Regions from separate parts of the Ureibacillus sp. FSL K6-0165 genome, predicted to be linked through region 1. Evidence: riboswitches for the same ligand, from Rfam matches in the RefSeq annotation. Region 1 holds a riboswitch; the other holds the start of a gene.
What was found. A riboswitch is a leader RNA that binds a small molecule or an ion and turns the genes downstream of it on or off. The one in region 1 is predicted to bind glycine.

Region 1 (10,830 bases):
CTCTGGCACATCTAATTCTGGCAAGCTGTAGCCGATGCGCCCTTCCTTCGATAATTCAAAAATGAGCGGTTGATTTTCGTTATGCATTGTAAGCCCCCATTTCTTGCACTAATTGATCAATCTCTTCTTTCGTACGCAATTCTGTAACGGCAATAAGTACATGGTTTTCAAGTTCAGGATAATCGCGGCCTAAATCATAACCACCGATAATGCCTTTTTCTAATAATCTTTTGTTTAATTCACTCACTGGTTTGTTTACTTTTACAACGATTTCGTTGAAGTGAGCACCTTGGAATGGAACTGTAAATCCAGCTTGCTCAAACGCTGTTTTTGCATAACGAGTTTTCACGATGTTTTGCTTTGCCATTTCTTGAATACCGCGTTTACCTAAAGCTGTCATAGTAACGGATGCAGCAAGAGCAAGCAATGCTTGGTTCGAACAAATGTTAGAAGTTGCTTTTTCACGGCGAATATGTTGTTCGCGAGCTTGTAATGTTAATACGAAACCGCGACGTCCGTCTTGGTCTACTGTTTGTCCTACTAAACGGCCAGGCACTTTACGCATTAATTTTGAAGTCGTAGCAAAATAACCGCAGTGTGGTCCTCCAAAACTTTCAGGAATACCAAATGGTTGTGCATCCCCTACAGTAATGTCAGCTCCAAGTTTTCCAGGAGGCGTTAACACACCTAATGCTAATGGGTTTGCAGAAACAATGAATAATCCTTTTGCTTCATGTACTAGCTCACCCATTGTTTTCAAGTCTTCAATTTGACCAAAGAAGTTAGGATACTGAACCATAACAGCCGCAGTATCTTGATCAATCATACCTTTTAATGCTTCAATATCTGTTACTCCATCTTTCATTGGCACATTTACTACTTCGATTGATTGGCCATATGCATAAGTTTCTACAACAGTACGATATTCAGGATGGATTGCTTCAGATACTAACAATTTTTTACGTCTTGTTGAGCCAGCAGCAAGCATCCCTGCTTCTGCAAGCGATGTTCCGCCATCATACATGGAAGAGTTTGCTAAATCCATACCTGTTAATTCGGCAATCATTGTTTGGAATTCAAAAATAGCTTGTAGTTCACCTTGTGAAATTTCCGGTTGATATGGTGTATAAGCAGTATAGAATTCAGACCGAGAAATAACATGGTCCACAATAACAGGTTTGTAGTGATTGTATACACCTGCACCTAAGAATGAAACAGCTGTTTCAGTGTTGATATTTTTATCTGCTAAAGCTTTTAGTTCTTTTAATAGCGCAGATTCAGATGCTGCTTCTTTAATATTATAAAGCCCTTTAAAACGCACCTCTTCAGGAATATCCGCAAATAATTCATCAATGCTTTCTACTCCAATGGTAGAGAGCATTTCTTGTTTGTCTTGTTCCGTTATTGGAAGATAACGATGCTTCATTGTTTGACCTCCATTAATTTTTATTTTTCACGTTTATAAAATGGCTTCGGCACAACATGTGCTTTTACCTTTTTATTGCGTATTTCTACTTCCACTTCTGTACCAATTTCAGTATATTGAATATCTAATAAAGCAAGTCCTAAATTACGTTTCGTACTAGGGATTTGTGTACCAGTTGTAACTTCTCCAATTTCAGTGTCGCCTTTAAATACTTTATAGCCATGGCGAGGAATCCCTTTATCAATCATTTCAATACCAACCAGTTTTCTTGAAAGCCCTTGTTCTTTTTGGTTTTTAAGAGCTTCTTTACCGATGAAATCCGCATCTTTTTGAAGTTTTACTGCAAAGCCGATGCCTGCTTCTAATGGAGAAATATTTTCTGATAATTCTTGTCCATAAAGCGGTAAGCATGCTTCAAAACGCAACGTATCACGTGCTCCAAGGCCGCATGGTATCAATCCATCTTCTTTTCCTGCTTCTAATAGTTTATTCCACAATGCTACAATTGAATTTGGCTCCCCGTATAATTCGAAGCCGTCTTCACCTGTATATCCGCTGCGTGATAACAATACAGAATAACCACTAACTTGAACAGATGCTTTAAATTGGAATGGTTTTAATTCAGATAAGTTCACATCTGTTAATGTTTGCAAGATTTTTTCTGATAGAGGTCCTTGAAGTGCAATTAAGGCATATTCATCTGATTGATTTATAATCGTTACATCGCCTTCTGCATGCTTTTTCATCCATTCAAAGTCTTTTTCAATATTTGCCGCATTGACAACAAGCAAGTATTGGTCATCGCCAAGATTATAGACGATTAAATCATCTACAACCCCACCATTTTCATAGCACATCACATTATATTGTGCGCCGCCAACTGGAATTTTTGAAATGTCATTGGACAATAATTTTTGAAGATAGCCGAGAACATCTTTCCCTTTTACAAAAATTTCTCCCATATGGGATACATCGAAAAGTCCAGCACGATTTCTTACAGCTTCATGTTCATCCTTTATTGATGAAAATTGAACAGGTAATTCCCATCCACCAAAATCAATCGTTTTTGCACCATATTTCGCATATTCATCAAATAATGGTGTTCTCTTTAATTCTCCCATCGTGAAACCTCCCTCATTAATTAACAATTTACTACCAATATCTTTAAACTAGGCAAAAAGGACAGAAAATCCCCTTTTTAAAGGAATTCTCTGTCCTTGCACCTGAAAGTTACACCTATTATAAAATAGGCTTTCCCCTTGGGTGGCTGTTATTCAGCACTCTCCAGAGTTGCGTCCCGTACGAGTCTTTTTGCCTGAGAGATTCATAGTTCTACTACTTGCTCCTTCGGCGACGTAAAAACGTTCTCTCCCCGCACAATCATCCGCACCATATGAAATTTTTCAACAAACAGACATCTTTGCCTATATCCTAACATTGAACGTAATAGAAGGCAATCATTTTTTAAAATTCCTTAAAAAAACGAACATTTTTAAACATCAACACCTTAACATTCGCCTTTTAGTCGATTCACTTGAAAAGCAATATAATTTACCACTTGGCGAATTGTTCGATCTTTTGTAAGGACACGGATGTGAGCGGCTCTTTTATAAAATTTTCTTCTATAATAATATAGTCGTTCCAGTTCTTTTTTAGTCGAACGTTGTGCAATTGGTCGATTTTTATCATTTTTTATTCTTTTATAAATGTCTTCAAATGATGCATCAAGAAAAAAGATTAAACCTGTCCGTCTCATAATTTGTCGATTTTCTTGTCTCATTGCAACGCCGCCACCAGTCGCAATAATGCAAGCTTCGTCACGAAAGTTTTTTAAAAATTCAGTTTCTAAATTTCTAAAATATTCTTCTCCAAACTTTTCAAAAATTTCTGGAATCGACATGCCTTGTTGTCTGACGATTTCTTTATCCATATCATAAAAGGGCAATCGTAGGGCATAGCTTAATTGGCGTCCGACTACACTTTTTCCGCACCCCATAAACCCTACTAAGTAAATCTTTCGCATAATTAGACACCTTTCTACTAAAACTCTGCGGTTTCTCCAAGTAAATTTATCGTAGCACGAATGTTTATGTTTTCCAATGAATTTATAATAGAAAATTGAGTTAAGTAGGTTGAACTGTAAAAAATTACAACAGTGATAAGAAAAAACAAAAAGACAATCGCAACGGGAAATATTATGCCTTTTTCGTTATTTATGATATTGTACAAGTAACGCTCTCTCCTTTACAATACCATTCAAGAATTCTACTTTTATCGTTACAATATTGTCTGAAAGGGAAAACTCGGCATGTCGAATACCAATTAATAGTGGCACATAACCTTGATCATTGATTTGCAAACGAATCACATCTGTAATCTTGTTTATTTTTATCGTTTTTGTGGAAGAGTCTATGATATATAATGAATTATTCATTATATAAATATCCTCTGCATCAAGTAAATATTGTTGTAAATCATGAATAAAGATTTCCCATTTAATTTGTTCTTCTGCCACAATCGTGTCGTGCCATTGTTGAATTAATAGATAAAAAATAAAAATTACTTGAGCGAGTAACGAAAAAATCACCAATTGAAACAGCGCCTCGATAAATGTAAATCCATTTCCACTTCTTACAATTCGCCATCGCCATTGATGCATTTGTATCGTACCCCATCTAAATTGTTAAATCGTACACAAACCGCATCTGTTTGAAAATACCAAGCATATTCTACGTTGTCGATCCATTTTTTCCCTTCGAAAATACCGGTATTTTTAGCAATAATAACTGCTTCATAGGCCACTTGGGATGCATGTAATTCCAACGATTGATTGTATAGAGAATGCTGAAGTTGAAAAATGAACGGAATAAAACTTATGGCTACTATAATAATCATAAGCGTTAGCAACGATTCTAACATGGAAGTCCCCTTTTCATTCCACATAACGAATTCGTCCTTTATTGATATTAATGACAATATGTTTTTGTCCGAAAGGAGTGTAAAAAGTGAATTTCCCAAAATTTTTTACATTTCCATCTGGATCAATTCGAAGAGTTAATAAATTACTATACTGATCAAACTCAATGATTTCCGGTAGTTTTCTCTCTAAAATCACTTCATCTAGTTGATGGTATATTCTATAAGTATCTTGATTTACAAAAGAAACAAAACAGCTCCTTTGCTTTTCCAAGGCCAACATTTGTGCCATTTGAATGTCCAATGTAAATTGGTGGAAAAACTGTTCCACAACCATTTTTTCTGTCATTTTAAAAGAAAAGGTTGTCCCTAACATACCAACCAATACGACAATCATTAAAACGAATAATATTTCTAATAGCGTATACCCCTGTTCTTTCAATTGCTCTATGCTCCTTTATTGATTGGTTAATGTCACAGTTCCATCCGTCTCAATGGTAAATCCCTTGCCATTCGGACATTTATCCATCCCCTCTCTTAAGTATCCCTTGTTTACTAATTGATCTAATGTAGGGATGGTTTTGTATTCAATTTTGTATGATTCTACCTGCCCTTGTATCATGCGGATATATGCTTCACAACCTTTATCATCAATCGTATTCCGATGTTTCGTTACGTTTGGAACAGTTACTAATATTAAGATAGATATAATAAATAGCACAATTAACATCTCAATTAACGTAAAACCCTTTTGATTTTTCATGATTTCACCTCTATTACATGATTTCGACTAAGTCATACATCGGCAACAGTATACTTAAATACGCTGCAACAATGCATATCGCAATCAAAATAAAGAAAAGAGGTTGAATGCTTGCCAAGCAAAATTTGATGGTCGATTGGATCCTCTCATTTAGCAATTCGCTGAATATGAGCATTTCCCGGCCTAAGTATCCATTTTTTTCACCGTGTTGAATCAATTCATCAAACTTCGGCATAAACAGTTGAAGTATCTTCACAGCCTCTGACAATGAATCACCGAACTTCACCCTTTGTTTCAATAGTGCTGTGATATATGATAAGTGGCGACTTATTTGTTGTTGTTCTAAAATAGACAATGCTTGTTGAAGTGATATACCTGATACTAATAAACTTCCAAGCAAATGAGAGAATTGTCTTGTTAAATTCACTTGATAAACATACTTCACTATAGGGATTTTCATAATGATGTTTAGTTGATGAGCGATCTCTTTTTTTCGAATGGAATGAATTGAAATAAATATCAAGAATAACGAAATAATGAAGAGGAGTATGAGAAAATCTGGTATATGAAGCAATACAACAGCGAAGTTTATACTATTGACCTTTTCTGAATGATTCGAAATCACGAGTTGCTCTATGTTTGGTAAAAAATAACTTCGAAACAATATAAAAACCATTGTTAATAAAATCATCAAGAAAGCGGGATACATTAGCAACTTCACAATTTTCCGCTGCGTATCTTCTTGAAATTTTATTTGCTTACTTACGTGGTGCAATGATTCAGCTAAATCCCCTTTTTCTTCTGCAATAGCTATCAATAATAAAAAATGTTTTGGAATTGAAAGTTGTTGTAAAATATCCACTGCCGATGAACCGTTATTGAACTGTTGTTGTAATAAAGCATTCCACTTTTCCAATTCTTTAACGTGATAAGGAAGTAACATAAATAAGGCATCTGAAAATGTATATCCTTCTTTCAGTAATATGCTTGTCCTATTTAGGAGCGATGGAACATCCCGAACTTTCTCCTTATAATTTCTTTGAATGGGGAAATTCATTCTTTCGCTGATTTGCTGTAGCACGACAAATCCCCCAATTCTTCAATTGCAGCTTTTTGGAATTCCAATGTTTCCTCAACTGGCAAGTGATATTCAATTCCTTGCGCTGTATTTATAATTGCTTCTTGTAAAATATCTTCCGACAAAATTTCATAAATTGCTTTCCTGCTATCGCTATCATGTAACTGAATTAAACATTGGGCAATAATTGCAATCAAAGCTTGCCGAATTTCTTCTATGGAAACATTTAAATCCATTAAACGATATAGACAATTCACCGAATCTTTTGCATGTATAGTTGATAGCACCAAATGACCGGATAATGCAGCACGCATGGCGATTTCTGCAGTCTCTTCATCCCTGATTTCACCAATCATAATGACATCGGGCGAATGTCTTAAAATTGCTTTTAAACCAGCTGCATATGTAATACCTGCAAGCTCATTTACTTGAATTTGAAGCATATACGACTGGCTGCTTTCCACTGGATCTTCGAGAGAAATTACATGTCGCCCTAATGTGTCACTGCAATATTTTGCTAATGAATATAATGTCGTAGTTTTGCCCGATCCTGTGGCGCCACAAAATAATATCAATCCTTGTCGATTGGAAATCAATCTTAATAATTTTTCTGATGAATGGCGATCGTAACATAATGAAGCAATCGGATATGAGGCATTTTGTAAAAACAAACGGATAACGAGGCTTTCTCTTTTATATACGGAAGGTAAAGTAGAGACTCGGAAGGCATACAAACGATTGGAAAACATTTCTTCAAATGAACCGCTTTGCGGCTTTCGCTTTTCACTAATATCTAAAGAAGATTTATATTTGAAAAAGGAAATCATTCGATCCCCTAATTCAATAGGGAAATGACCCGCAGGAAATAATTTTCCATATTTGCGAAACTGAATGGTGTAATGGTTTGGAGTTGGCTCAATTAAAATATCACTAGCACCGAAATGTAAAGCTTTTAACAATAATTGAGTTGATTTTGTTTCAATAACGGACTCCACTTTCAAACGCATCACCACTTCCCTAAATTCGTGACCGCTGAATTTAGCAATAGTATAAGACGAAGTTTATATTTGGAAAAGGCTTTTTCTTAAAATTTTTATTTGACCCCTTTTTTCTGTTGAAACTTTATTTTTGAAAAGTTTATGGCAGATTTTATTACAAATTTTGAATATTTTGCTAATCCCCAATAATCACCACGTATTTTCACTATCATTTTATTAATAATAAAGCTAAAATTGAAGTAGCATAAATATTACTGAAGGTGGGATAACAGCATGTTGCATCCATTAAAAATTACGAGTACTTTAGCGGATGAAACTCGTTTTCAAATATATGAATACATGTTGCAACAAAAAAAAGCATTTACTGTACAAGATATTGCAGATAAATTTAATATACATCCAAATGTGGCAAGATTGCATTTAACGAAATTATCGGAGATCCATCTCATCACTGCTGATTTTTTAAAATCAGGTAAAGGTGGAAGACCTGGTCGAATTTATCAAGTATCTGAACAAGGGGTTGAGTTGACTTTCCCAAAACGAGATGAAAAACATCTCGTTAAATGGGCACTTCAACTTGTGTGTGAGTTGGGACAAGATGCATTGAAGACAGCGAAAAAAATTAGTTATCAAGATGGCTTAAAAGAAATTCAAAAAAGATTATCAAAGATAACTAAACCTCTTAGCTTTGAAGAAAAATTAGAAATCTTATCTGAAGCTGCTCTACTAGTTGGCTATATTCCAAAAATTGTAGATACTGCTGAAGGAAAGAAAATTACGCTAACGATTTTTAACTGTCCATATAGAAGTCAAATAAAAGAACATAGCGATATAGTATGTGAACTACATAAATCATACTTACAAGGTCAAATCGACACACTATTTGAAAAAAATGAATTTGTTCAATTTGAAAGTATGGTTCATGATTGCGATTTTTGTAAATATGAAATATGTGTGCCAAATGTTGCTCTGTAAAAGATACACTTGATTGTCACAAATCTATCGAAGTATCAGTTTACAATATTGTCAATTATCATTTATAATAAACATTGAGATTATTGTGTCGTACAAAAGGAGGGATTCGACATGGCTAATATGTATAAAGTTTTAGCATTCTGGACAGGTATTTTTGCCGTAATGTTCTATCTTGGTCATATGATCGAGGTTTCGCTATTATTCGTAGGTAATTCTGTATTATTCTTATTATTAGGCTTCTTAAACCTTTCAGAACGCATGTACATGTACATTTTCGGAGCTTATTTGACAATATTCTTTGCTGGTTTTACTTATTACACAACGTTTATCCACGTACCGGGTGGACTTGGACACTAATAAATCAGGAAATGGGGCTGTCTCAAAAGTCATTTTGAGGCGGCCCTTTTTGCGACGAGGATAGTGGAAGTTTGTTTCGACTATCACAGGAGGAAAAAGCAAGCAAGGGTGCCTGGAAAGTTCTCGACTTTCTAGACACCCTCTTATTAAGTTAAAAGCCATGTAAAAATGGATTCGTATCCATTTCATGAGCTGGTGTTGTATAGCCTCCATGTCCCGGATAAATAATAAAATCATCAGGCAGCACAAGCAGCTTCTCATGAATGGATTTTAATAACACTTCCAGTGATCCACCAATTAAATCTGTTCGACCGATGCTTCCTTGAAACAGCGTATCGCCTACAATTGCAAACCCATCGTCTTCGAAAATATATGAAATGCTTCCAGGGGAATGCCCTGGCGTAAATACCGCATGAAATTTCATGCCTCCTACAACAAAAGTCTGCTCTTTTTCGATGATATAATCCGCCGGTTGCAGACGGTACGTTGGAAGATCCACATATTTTCCTGAACCATTTTTATTTGGGTCCATTAACCAGTCCTCTTCTTCTTTATGAATATAAACAGGAATATGAAAAGCCTGTCTTAATTCATCGACAGCACCTATATGGTCAAAATGAGCATGAGTTAAAAAGATGGCTAGTGGTTTCAGCTGTTGAGATTGAATTGTAGAAATGATTCTATTTCCTTCTTCACCTGGGTCAAAAATGATGCATTCTTTTGATTGGTTGCTCACTATATAGCAATTTGCTTGCATTGGACCGACACTTAATGTTTTAACATCCAACAATCTAATCACCTCTAGCGTATTATACTATGGTTTGGAAAAAATGAACATTGCCAACCAATTCATTCTTAACTTTTAAACGAATCATTCGTTGTTCATATAAACGTCACTTTTAAAACTCGACATTTTATGACCATTGCTATAAAATAGAGAAGGAATATTGTTTTACCGACATACTCTTTGGATGTCGAAAGGAGTGTAATATTTTTCATGAACTTATTAATGGTTATTTTCGGTTTAATTGCAATTCTTTCATTAGTTGCGGCATTCCGCGCAATCAAAGACAAAAACGTTTTAGCAATTATTTTTGGATTAGCATCTGGAGTAGTGTTTGGTTGGTTTGTCATCATGACTGTATTATACCAAGGCTATCCACCAGTACATCACTAATGAAAGGAATAAAAAACGAGGTGCATTGCCGCATCTCGTTTTTTATTTAAATAAATTTTTTAAATGGAAAAAAGGGTTTCTAGAAAATCAAAGCTTTCTAGAAACCCTCACATTCTATAATCATAGCTCTTATAACTCTTTTCTGCTACAGAAGCAGAAATAAGTCTCCACTATCCTCTTTGCCATTACTCTGTAGCTAAGCATGCACCACAGTCGAAAGTGACCGTTTAAAACGGTCACTTTATCAAAAATTATTTAACCACTTCAGATATTAAATTTCCCGTTTCTTCATCATAGAAGCGCAATAAGTCACCATTGATGATTTTATCTGAATATCCAAGCTCTTTTTGAGCTCTTTCAATATAAGGTGCACATCCTTGAATATCCACCTTCTCTCCTGTTGCACGATCGAAGCATGTTTGATCCGCAAATACATACTGATCCGTCACAAAGCGTCCATCACGGAAGATGACAAAGTCTTCGTGTTCATCAGAGAACAAGTCTGCACCTAATTGCATATCATTGGAAGTGTCAATTCCCAACAAGTGTAAAATGGTTGGTCTTAAGTCAATTTGACCTCCAACTTTTTCGATGATTTGCCCGTCACCAGATCCCGGAACGTGAATGAATAACGGCACTGACTGCAACAATGCGCTATCGTATGGCGTAATTTCTTCTTTTTCTAAGTACATAGCCATCGCTTTATTATGGTTTTCAGAAATTCCATAGTGATCTCCGTACATAACAATAATGGAATTCTCATACAATCCTTTTTCTTTTAAATGTTCAAAGAATAATTTGACCGCCTCATCCATGTATCGCACAGTTTGGAAATAACGGTTTAACGTACCTGAATTAGAGTTGTACTCAGGAATCATTTTATCTTCTTCATCCAATGTGAATGGGAAATGGTTTGTTAATGTAATTATTCTTGTATAGAACGGTTGCGGCATTTCAGTCATAATTTCCGCTGATTGTTCAAAGAATGGAATGTCTTTTAATCCCCAGTTTACAGAATTATCTTCGTTTACATCATAGCTATCAATATCATAGAATTTTTGCATTTTTAATGATTGATATGTCATATCACGATTCCAGAAAGATTTATTGTTTGCGTGCATGACACTTGTAAAATATCCA
Region 2 (10,830 bases), 2.0 Mb from region 1:
AAACATCCAATCACTTAATATCCATAAAACAGAGATTTTCGAGTTAGAAAATAATCAAGATAAAAACATATCAGCTTTACCTGAGAAAGGCGAAATCATTGTCACTTGCACAACAGGCAATTCTGCAACAAAATGTGCAAACATTCTATCCAAACATGATTATGATGTAGTTGTATTAGATGGGGGACTCACAGCTTGGAAGGATTATATAAAGAAGTAAGTCGTAAGACGTTTTAATGTTGTATAGTAGCTGTGGGTATTGGATTGGCTTTCTGAAAAGTTTGCTTTTTTGGTGGATTTACATTGAGGATAGAAGTTAATGTATCTGAAAGGAGGATATGCTATCCTGTCTTGGAAGCACTTTGGCAGGATAGTTTATTATTTTGGCGCGCCCATTTCATCTTTAGTATTACAAGATATCCACTAAGAGTGAAATTGGCAATCAACCAAAAAAGTATATCGGGTCATGTGATAATAGTCAAAGTCATGACAATAATAGTCAATCATCAAGAGATAATGGCCAAATTTGTGAACATAATAGTCAATCGAAAAAAATCTACACTTGAAAAGAGAGATAATAGTCAGAATCGAGCTGATAATAGTCAAGCTCCAAAAGATAATAGTCAAACTTGCGTATATAATGGCCAATCGACAAAAAATGGCTTTCGGGGCATGTGATAATAGCCAAAGTCATGACAATAATAGTCAATCATCAAGGGATAATAGCCAAACCTGTAAACATAATAGTCAATCGATTAATTTCATAATAGCCAAGTAAAAGGGCGAATGAGAAAGCTGATCTCTTCATCACTTTCTACATTCGCTCTATCACTTATATCAATTAATTCCCCAACGCTTGTAGTGGAGCTGGAATGCGTCCACCTCGGCGAATGATTTTTTCAGAGCTAAATGGATTTACTCCCATCACAGGTGCTCGTCCAAGCAGGCCGCCAAATTCCACCATTTCGCCTTCTTTTGCACCAGGGACAGGGATGACGCGAACGGCTGTTGTCTTTTTATTAATCATACCAATAGCCGCTTCATCTGCAATCATTGCAGAAATGGTACTAGCAGGTGCGTCTCCCGTAATGGCAATCATATCAAGCCCTACTGAACATACGCATGTCATCGCTTCTAACTTTGATAAGCTTAGAGCACCTTCTTCAATACCACGAATCATACCGTTATCTTCACTAACTGGGATGAAGGCACCGCTTAATCCACCCACATAGGAAGAAGCCATCGCTCCGCCTTTTTTCACTGCATCGTTCATTAATGCAAGGGCGGCGATTGTGCCGTGTGTACCAACACGTTCCAAACCAATTTCTTCTAAGATTTCAGCAACACTGTCGTTCATCGCATTTGTTGGTGCCAGTGACAAATCCATAATGCCGAATGGGACCCCTAAGCGTTTTGCTACTTCTCGGCCAATTAATTCACCAGCGCGGGTAATTTTAAATGCGGTTTTCTTAATAATATCTGCCACTTCACCTAAGTCCGCATCTGGATAACGCTTTAGTGCATTCAACACAACTCCTGGTCCGGAAACTCCGACATTCAACACAACTTCTCCTTCACCGGATCCGAGGAAAGCTCCTGCCATAAACGGATTATCTTCTACAGGGTTGCAGAACACAACAAGCTTTGCACAGCCGAGACCCGATTTATCTTTTGTAAGCTCTGCTGTTTCTTTAATGATTTCACCTAATTGACGAACTGCATCCATATTGATGCCGGCTTTTGTTGTTCCAACAGAAACGGATGCACAAACTCGCTCCGTGACTGCTAGAGCTTCTGGTAGGGCATCAAATAATACTTGGTCTCCCTTCGCAATTCCTTTATGCACGAGGGCCGAAAATCCACCGATAAAGTCAATACCGAGGGTTACAGCAGCACGGTCTAATGTTTTGGCAAGTTCCACTGCTTGATCTTTTGTTGCATTGCCTAGAAGATCTGCAATTGGGGTCACGGCAATACGTTTATTAATAATAGGGATGCCGTATTCTTTCTCCACTTTTTCAGCTGTTGTCTTTAAATCTTTTGCGTAGTGAGTGATTTTATCATAAATTTTTTGATTCATTTTATCGAAATCGGAATTTGCACAGTCTCTGAGATTAATCCCCATCGTAACTGTACGGATATCCAAGTTTTCAGTTCGAACCATTCGGATGGTTTCCATCATTTCTTGAATTTCAAAATTCATATTTGCACGTCCTTTCACACACGATGCATTGCTTGGAAAATTTCTTCAAGTTGTACAGTAATGACAACGCCAATTGATTGACCAAGTTCATTAAGTTCTTGTTGTAGAGTTTCAAGATTAGGTAAATCGGTCACATCAATCACCATCATCATTGTGAAGAAATCTTGTAAAATCGTTTGGCTGATATCTAAAATGTTGATGTTTCGATCTGCAATCACAGTCGTTACTTTTGCGATAATGCCAACTTGATCTTTTCCAATGACACTTACAATTGCTTTTCTACGTTCACTCATTTGTTTCACCTCAATTGATGTAATAAAAAAAGAGATTGGCTTCCCAATCTCAAACACAAAAGAATAATAAGGTTTATCATTCTTCTGTCCTTTTGCCTGAGATTGTGAATCCTTCGGCGCCACAAAACGTGGTCTCTCCAGAAGCTGCTCCTGCGTGTAGTTTTACCCACAGCATTCATCGCTACACCTATTCAGTTCCAATACTAAAAGATACTAACACCTTTGGAACAATTGGTCAACAAAAAATATATTGAAATTTTTCATAAAAAGGAAAATTCAATCTATGATTCAAAATGTAGATTAAATGTTTTTTTCGTAAAGAAGAGGGAATATATGAAATAAAACATGAGATTCATAAATGGAAGGATTGACAAAAAAATAAGTGCATGATATATTTATCTCGAATTCAAAATAAATTAATTCGAAATAAATATTCATATATATCTTGAATTCAAAATAGGATAATATGGGAGGTATGAAAATGGCGAAGTGGGTTGTTGATAAATCACACTCAGAAATTAGTTTTGAAGTAAAGCATATGATGGTGTCAAAGGTGAGAGGGCATTTTGATTCTTATACGGCTGAAATTGAAGCGGAAGATTTAACGGATCTGACAACTGCTACAATTGCATTTACCTTTGATGTTGCGAGCATTAATACAAAATCAGAAGATCGCGATAATCATTTAAAATCTGCAGACTTTTTTGATGCGGAAAAATATCCAACAATTACGTTCCAATCCAAAGTGATTACGAAAACAGATGATAACGAATTTGAAGTGACAGGGGATTTAACAATTAAAGATGTAACAAAACCAGTCACATTCGAAGTGGAGTACAATGGTAAAGGGAAAAACCCTTGGGGCGTGGAAGTTTACGGATTCGAAGCGGAAGCAAAAATCAACCGTGAAGAATTCGGGCTTACATGGAACGCTGCCCTTGAAACAGGTGGCGTATTGGTAGGAAAAGACATTAAAATAAAAGCAGAATTAGAAGTGAACCCTGCAAGCTAATTAGTGGGGGAAGAAGAGGGTGTCTAGAAAGCGAAAACTTTCCAGACACCCTTACTTTTTGATAATAATTTTTCTTTTACCGAACATTACTCCGGCGGGAAACATATCTTCGTCGCAAAGGTGTTGACTCAAATAGAGAACTTTTATTAATTATGAAGGAAAGAAAAAGCTTATTGTTTTAAAATGATGCTCAAGCGAAAAAAAGCTTGTTGCACTCATGGCAACAAGCTTTTTGATTCTATTTTTTATTCAATACACTATGCGTCCTTCCATACACAAAATACACTAATAAACCAATAATCATCCAGATAAGACAAGTAAACATTGTGAATGTAGATAATTGGACGATCATGAAAATACAAAGGAGGCAAGAAAGAATTGGCACAATTGGGAACAATGGTACTTTAAATCCTTCTTTTAATCCATCAATTTTCATTTTTCTAATAAAGATAACGCCAATCGATACAGCAGCAAAAGCAATCAATGTACCGATATTCACAAGTTCTGCCAACTTATCAATCGGAATAAAACCAGCGAATAAAGATACAAATATTGCATAAATCCATGTATTTTTTAACGGGATTTTACGGCGAGGGTGAATTTCTGATAACACTTTTGGAAGCATTCCGTCACGAGCAAAGGAGTACACTAAGCGAGTACCTCCGTAAAGCATAACGAAAATCACCGTCATCATACTAATGACTGCTCCGAGCGAAATAACACCAAATACCCAATCAAGATTTTTCATTTCCATCGCATAAGCAACAGGATTTCCTACATTCAATTCTGTATATGGAACCATCCCTGTTAACACAAGGGAAACGGCTACATATAAAATTGTACAAATCACGAGCGTTCCGATAATTCCAATTGGCATGTTTCGCTGTGGATTTTTTACCTCTTCAGCAGCGGAAGATACCGCATCAAAACCTAAATAAGCAAAGATTACTAGTGCTGCTCCTGATAAAATCCCACCAAAACCAAATGGCATAAATGGTTGCCAGTTGTCAGGCTTCACATAAAACATTCCAACAAGAATAAAGAGTAAAATAATCCCTAGTTTAATGAAAACCATGATTTTATTTAATCGGTTAGACTCTTTCATTCCTAATGATAGGAAGGAAGCTAAAAGTAAAATAATTATAATGGCTGGTAAATTGATATATGTTCCGTTTGCTGGACTGAATGGACCTGATAATGCTTGCGGTACGTGAATGCCAAATCCTTCAACAAGAGATTGAAAGTAAGCAGACCAACCAGTTGCCACTGCTGCAACAGCTAAACCATACTCAAGCAAAAGACTCCATCCGATTATCCAAGCGATTAGCTCGCCAAAGATCACATAGGAATATGTATAGGCACTACCAGCTACTGGAATCGATGAAGACAATTCCGAATAACATAAGGCTGAAAAAGCGCATACAATTGCTGCCAAAATAAATGAGAAAACGATGGCAGGACCTGCATGAACAGCAGCTACAGTACCTGGTAAAATGAAAATCCCTGTTCCGACAACTGCTCCAACACCAAGAGCGATTAAATCAAATGAATTCATTGTTTTATTAAACTGTGATGTGCCTTTTTGATTCAATAATTCGCTTAAAGATAATTTTCGAAATAATTGATTTTTCATAGCTCATTCCATCCTATTTTGATATAATAATTTATTTATTGGTGATTTTTATTACTTAAAAATAAAATCGAATAAAGTATAGCACTTTTTCGCGTTGAAGTGTTGAAGAATCAAAAAGTTATAATTTTTAATTAATTAACAAATTTCTGATTATTATATCAATTTTTATTATTGTAATATAACAATATAAATTATTCCCATCCTTATTAAGTTGTCCTACATTTTAAAAACATATTCAAAGCATGTGAAGCATATCTAGTAAGGCTCTCTCATACAATGGGGAAAGTGTAATTAACTTGATAGAACATTATTAGAAAAGGGAGAATCAAAATATGAACATATTTATATGGATGGGGATATTTTTATTGCTATTTGGCGTTTATTTTTCAAAATGGACAGCCTTCGCACTAATTATTTCCATTGTCGGATGCACGGTCATTTTTGGGGGATTTATCTTAAAAGAACGGCAAAAAATAATGAAAAAAAGCCATTAAAACAATGGCTCCTATTTTAATCGATAAATAATAAAACGTTCTTGCCAATTTTTTTCGTGCAATGTAGGAATGGGAATTTCCATTACTTTTTCAAAAGGAGTGTAATGATTTATATAATCGATGTAGTCATTTGATGGATAGTATAAAATTACGTCCACAGGTCGCTTTTTCTCTTCGATTGAGAGCATGATATGATGTAGCACTTTCATAAATATCTGCAAGGAAAAAGGGTTGAAAAAATAAAATTTATTTTCTGTCGGTTGAATTGGGTAATCTTGAGCGAAACAGCGGAGAAACTGGATTTTATCTTCCTTTTTTTTAAACTTCTTGCAATATCGTTCTCGGTTTTTCATTGCTTCTTTTATGAATTGCTCGTTCATGTCGATACCCAAGACAGACGCATTTGTTTTGTAGTGGAGGAAAATGCTTAATCTCCCTAATCCACAGCCAAAATCGACAATGGAGTCGTTCTCGTTGATTTGATAATTTTTTAGCAATTCTTCTAAGGCAGAATAAGGAGTGGGTTCATAGCGATTATAATGAATGGATTGATAGATACCGTTATTCGATCCACAAGTTTCAATATGGAGGAAGCGATCATATTCTGTTTCGTTCATCATTATTCTCCCATCTTTATAAGGTGTTTTTTAGTATATCGAAGAGGTGAAAAGGTGTACATCCTTTTAGTTGGTTTGTCAAAGTTTATTCACGATGAAAAGAGTAGAACATAGTATAATATAATTAATTAACGGTTTACATAGTGAAGGAGTGCGCACATGTTCAAAAAATTATTCGGTCGAAAAAGTGAACCTTTCAAACATAGAGTTGAATTTTGTGTATCGAACAAGGCTTATTGCCATCCAGATGTATACGATGAGTTGGAACAGAGAGAAGATGTAATAGTGGAAGATACAGGGTGTAATTCCTATTGTGAAATTTGCGACGGTCATTATTATGCCCTTGTTAATGGCGAGCCAATTTCAGCAGACAACGCAAAAGAGTTATTAGAAAAAATCGATGAAGAAATCAAGTTGAATCCGATTGAGTGAAGAGCCGCAATTTGAAGAAGCAAACAGGTGGTTTACAGTTTTCTTCGATGAATACAGAATTCCTCTAGAAGTAACAGTTCAACCGTTTTTGCATATATCAAAAGTGAACGAATCTTCTGCAACGGAGGGAAGGAAATGGGTTATTATCCCATGGGTTATGGATTTGAGCAGATCTTAATCAATATTTTATATTATTTAGGTGTCTTCATTATTATTGCAACAATTGTTTGTGTCATTTACGGCTTCATATACAGTTTGATATTCGGGGCGGGCGTTTAAGGAATTTCCTTAAGCGTTTTTTTATTTGATCGAAAAATGACAATCACATGACGATTTTCGTAAAATCCTATTTTTATAGAAAAGATGTTATACAATAAAGATGTAAACGGAATACATCTTTAAGTTCAGCAAACTGTTTGGAGGAATAGTTTATGGAACAAAATGAAAAAGCAGAACGTCTAAAAAATATGTTAGATGGAGAATTACAACCATTGCATGAAAAAATTGATCGGCTTGAAGATGAAGTGAAATCCTTGCAAGAAGACATAAAAAGCCTAATGAAGTTGCTTTCATCAAAGGAATAATTTTTCCGACTTTACACAAATTATAGCTACAACTTTAACCTCATAACCTCTCTTTTCTAAAAGGCTGTCCGTAAAGACCGTTAGCGGTTTGCGGTTCAGCTTTTTTTAAGCCATTTTCTCTCTTGTAATGAAATACAAGCTATTCTTCCCCCAAGTCAATTTCATTCTCATATGCAAGATGTGTTTTCTCCCAGAAACGAAAATTCCTATCAATTTATTGAATTTTTTCTCCTCACAAACAATAGTATATATCTAAGCATTTTCGTTTTATCTCGCACAGAAAAGCTAGTTCATCTTCTTTCAATAAATTTATTCAACATTCACCTTTTGTTAATTTTTACGTTACTATAAGGTGGAAATCCAATAAAATATGCTCTGCAAATAAAATTAGAGAAATTATGACATAATTTCAACAAATTTATAAAAATTATTCATTTTAATTATTACTTTTTAACCTTAATTATTGCTTTTTGTTAATATGATATTATAAAAATAGTAAAAAATTAGTGTTATTTCCAAGAGCGCTTAAGTATGGATAATAGGAAAATGGTATTTTTTGGATATTTTTCGTTTTCTGTAAAGGAGCATTAATGATTTATGGATGATAAAACAAATGTTTCGTTCAATGTTGAACAGCAAATTGACATACAAAGTTTGGCTGAAGAATTGAAAGAATTAAAAGAACTGAAATATGCATTAGATAAATCCTCTATTGTCGCTATTACGGATGCACAAGGAAGAATTACATATGTCAATGAATTATTTTGTGAAATTGCCCAATATTCTCGAGAAGAATTAATAGGGAAGACTCACCGTGTCATCAATTCTGGTTTTCATTCAAAAGAATTTTTTAAACAAATGTGGAGTGAAATAGGGAAGGGGAACATATGGAGAGGCGAAATAAAAAATAAAAAGAAAGATGGCTCTTATTATTGGGTCCATGCGACTATTGTTCCTTTTTTAAATGAGAAAGGAAAACCATATAAATATCTCTCCATTCGAACAGATATTACGAAAGAAAAAGAATTGGAAGAAGAACTAGAACGAAGCTACAAAAAATATGAGTTAATCGCCGAACATTCCGACAACTTTGTAGCGTTAGTTGATGCAGATGGTGCTTTTCATTACGTCTCTCTAACATTCCAAATACTACTACATTATGATTTAAAATCATTAGAAAAACAAAATTTATTTAATTTAATTCACTTGGAAGATTCAGAACTGTTAAAAAAGGAAATCCAAAAATTATTGAATATGTCCAGAGGGAAATCTTCGCGTAAGTTGGAGTTTCGATTGCTCCATGGTGATGGAAGATACATTGATGTGGAAGCGACGATTAAAATCATTCATGATGATGAAAATCCGTTAAACAATTTAGTATTAATTGTCATGAGCGACATAAGTGTTCGTAAAGAAGTAGAGCAGAATCTTTATCGCTTAGCCTATCACGATAGTTTAACAAATTTCCCTAATCGTCCAACTTTTATGAATGAGCTTCGATCGTATGTTATGGATGTTCGATTAACGAATAAAAAATTTTCTATCTTATTCATTGACTTAGATAATTTTAAATTAATCAATGAACAACTTGGGCATGATAATGGGGATTTAGTCATTGTGAAAGCTGCTGAAAACATTCGAGAATCGATTCGAGAGATCGATTTAGTGGCTCGAATGGGCGGTGATGAGTTTATTGTACTGTTGCGTGATATTAAAGACGAACAAGATACTATTAACATAGTGAATAACATAATTGAGAAGTTTCAAAAACCCATTGTTGTAAACGGAAAGGACCATGTATTGACTTGCAGTATTGGAGTGGCTTCATATCCTGAACATGGCACAACACCGGAAGAGCTTATTAAAAACGCAGATTCTGCTTTAACTCAAGTAAAACAAAACAGTAAAAACAATTATGCTGTTTACAATAAAAAATTGGAGAATATGTCCTTAGAGCGACGCATAATTGAGAATGCTATGCGAAAAGGATTAAACGAACATCAATTCTTTTTAGAATATCAACCAAAATTCAATATTCATAGTGATGAGATTGTCGGTATGGAAGCGTTGGTTCGATGGAATCATCCAGATTTAGGAACAATTCCTCCAGGGAAATTTATTTCTCTTGCTGAAGAAACAGGCTTAATTATTCCATTAGGGGAATGGATTTTAAATGAAAGCTGCAAACAAGCAAAAGAGTGGCAAGAAAAAGGTTTCGGGCAGTTAATTGTATCTGTCAACGTTTCGGTTCGTCAATTGCAAGATCCAAAATTCGTTCAACAGGTAGAGCGAGTGTTGAAGGAGACCGGATTTAATCCGAAATTGCTTGAGTTGGAAGTGACGGAAAGTATTTTTGCAGATTTAAATTGCATAACTCCGATATTGAAACGCCTTCGCAGTCTTGGAATTCATATCTCGGTGGATGATTTTGGCACGGGATATAGCTCATTAAGCTATATTAAGCATCTTCCAATTGACACGTTAAAGGTAGATGCTTCATTCGTTAAGGATATTCATAAAAATGAGGAGAGTAAGGCCATTGTAAGAGCAATTATTAATTTGGCAGAAACAATTGGGTTAAAAGTAATTGCGGAAGGGATAGAAATTGAAGAGCAAGTGAGAGCGCTTCGCAATGATGGTTGTATCTTTGGACAAGGCTATTTTTATAGCCGTCCATTGAGAAAAGAAGCATTTGAAGAATATATCCGTAGTAAAGGTTTTATTACATCTTAATCAAGTAATATAGTTTGATTGTACAAAATTTGTCCTGCGATATCTTTAATCGCAGGATTTTTTTTGCGTTTTCATCTTTGTTTTATATGAAAATAATTTTGTCTTACTTTATAAGAATAAAGAAACTGAAATATTAATAGAAATTCTCTGTTAAAATACTATTTTATAAAAATAGTTCATCAAATAGCATTTCTATATAAAATTTAGTTAGTTTTTTCTAAATATTCTTTTAACAATTGTTAAAAAAAGTATTATACTATTTTAATAACAGAAAAATTTTTCTGAATATTCAACAAAATATTGGAGGCTTTACTATGACAGAAATAACAGTAGAATTAACAGACAAACCGAAAGAAAAGCCAGCTCCGGACGAACTTGGCTTTGGACATTATTTTACTGATCACATGTTTATAATGGATTATACAGAAGGGAAAGGATGGCACGACCCCCGCATTGTACCTTATCAAAAAATTTGTCTAGAGCCATCCAGTATGGTATTCCATTATGGCCAAACAGTGTTTGAAGGTTTAAAAGCGTATCGTACACCAGATGGAGAAGTTCAGTTATTCCGCCCGGATGCAAACTTTAGACGATTAAATCATTCCAATGAACGATTAGTCATCCCACCAGTGGATGAAGATCTTGCATTAGAAGCGCTAAAAAAATTAGTGGATATTGACCGGGATTGGGTACCGGATGCACCAGGAACTTCTTTATACATCCGTCCATTCATCATTGCAACTGAGCCGTTTTTAGGTGTACATCCTGCTAAAAACTATTTGTTTATGATTATCTTGTCTCCAAGCGGTTCTTATTATAAAGAAGGCAT

Region 2: linked by a shared signal. The riboswitch ahead of NST00_RS01055 (ACT domain-containing protein) and the one ahead of gcvT (glycine cleavage system aminomethyltransferase GcvT) in region 1 are both predicted to bind glycine.

What each region holds. Positions count from the first base shown of each region.
Region 1 is NZ_JBBOQS010000001.1:2,234,542-2,245,371, forward strand. It holds gene gcvPB (aminomethyl-transferring glycine dehydrogenase subunit GcvPB) at 1-87, opposite strand, end outside; gene gcvPA (aminomethyl-transferring glycine dehydrogenase subunit GcvPA) at 80-1,426, opposite strand; gene gcvT (glycine cleavage system aminomethyltransferase GcvT) at 1,447-2,547, opposite strand; glycine riboswitch at 2,636-2,716, opposite strand; glycine riboswitch at 2,720-2,810, opposite strand; gene NST00_RS11130 (shikimate kinase) at 2,934-3,449, opposite strand; gene comGF (competence type IV pilus minor pilin ComGF) at 3,636-4,085, opposite strand; gene NST00_RS11140 (hypothetical protein) at 4,058-4,369, opposite strand; gene comGD (competence type IV pilus minor pilin ComGD) at 4,359-4,784, opposite strand; gene comGC (competence type IV pilus major pilin ComGC) at 4,800-5,105, opposite strand; gene comGB (competence type IV pilus assembly protein ComGB) at 5,119-6,186, opposite strand; gene comGA (competence type IV pilus ATPase ComGA) at 6,159-7,190, opposite strand; gene NST00_RS11165 (helix-turn-helix transcriptional regulator) at 7,455-8,156, shown strand; gene NST00_RS11170 (DUF2626 family protein) at 8,268-8,513, shown strand; gene NST00_RS11175 (MBL fold metallo-hydrolase) at 8,665-9,303, opposite strand; gene NST00_RS11180 (DUF2759 domain-containing protein) at 9,511-9,690, shown strand; gene NST00_RS11185 (LTA synthase family protein) at 9,942-10,830, opposite strand, start outside.
Region 2 is NZ_JBBOQS010000001.1:216,423-227,252, reverse strand. It holds gene NST00_RS01065 (rhodanese-like domain-containing protein) at 1-220, shown strand, start outside; gene NST00_RS01060 (PFL family protein) at 842-2,203, opposite strand; gene NST00_RS01055 (ACT domain-containing protein) at 2,218-2,496, opposite strand; glycine riboswitch at 2,571-2,647, opposite strand; gene NST00_RS01050 (YceI family protein) at 2,978-3,508, shown strand; gene NST00_RS01045 (amino acid permease) at 3,747-5,141, opposite strand; gene NST00_RS01040 (hypothetical protein) at 5,474-5,635, shown strand; gene NST00_RS01035 (class I SAM-dependent methyltransferase) at 5,647-6,252, opposite strand; gene NST00_RS01030 (DUF1450 domain-containing protein) at 6,412-6,684, shown strand; gene NST00_RS01025 (hypothetical protein) at 6,820-6,963, shown strand; gene NST00_RS01020 (hypothetical protein) at 7,116-7,268, shown strand; gene NST00_RS01015 (bifunctional diguanylate cyclase/phosphodiesterase) at 7,866-10,001, shown strand; gene NST00_RS01010 (branched-chain amino acid aminotransferase) at 10,316-10,830, shown strand, end outside.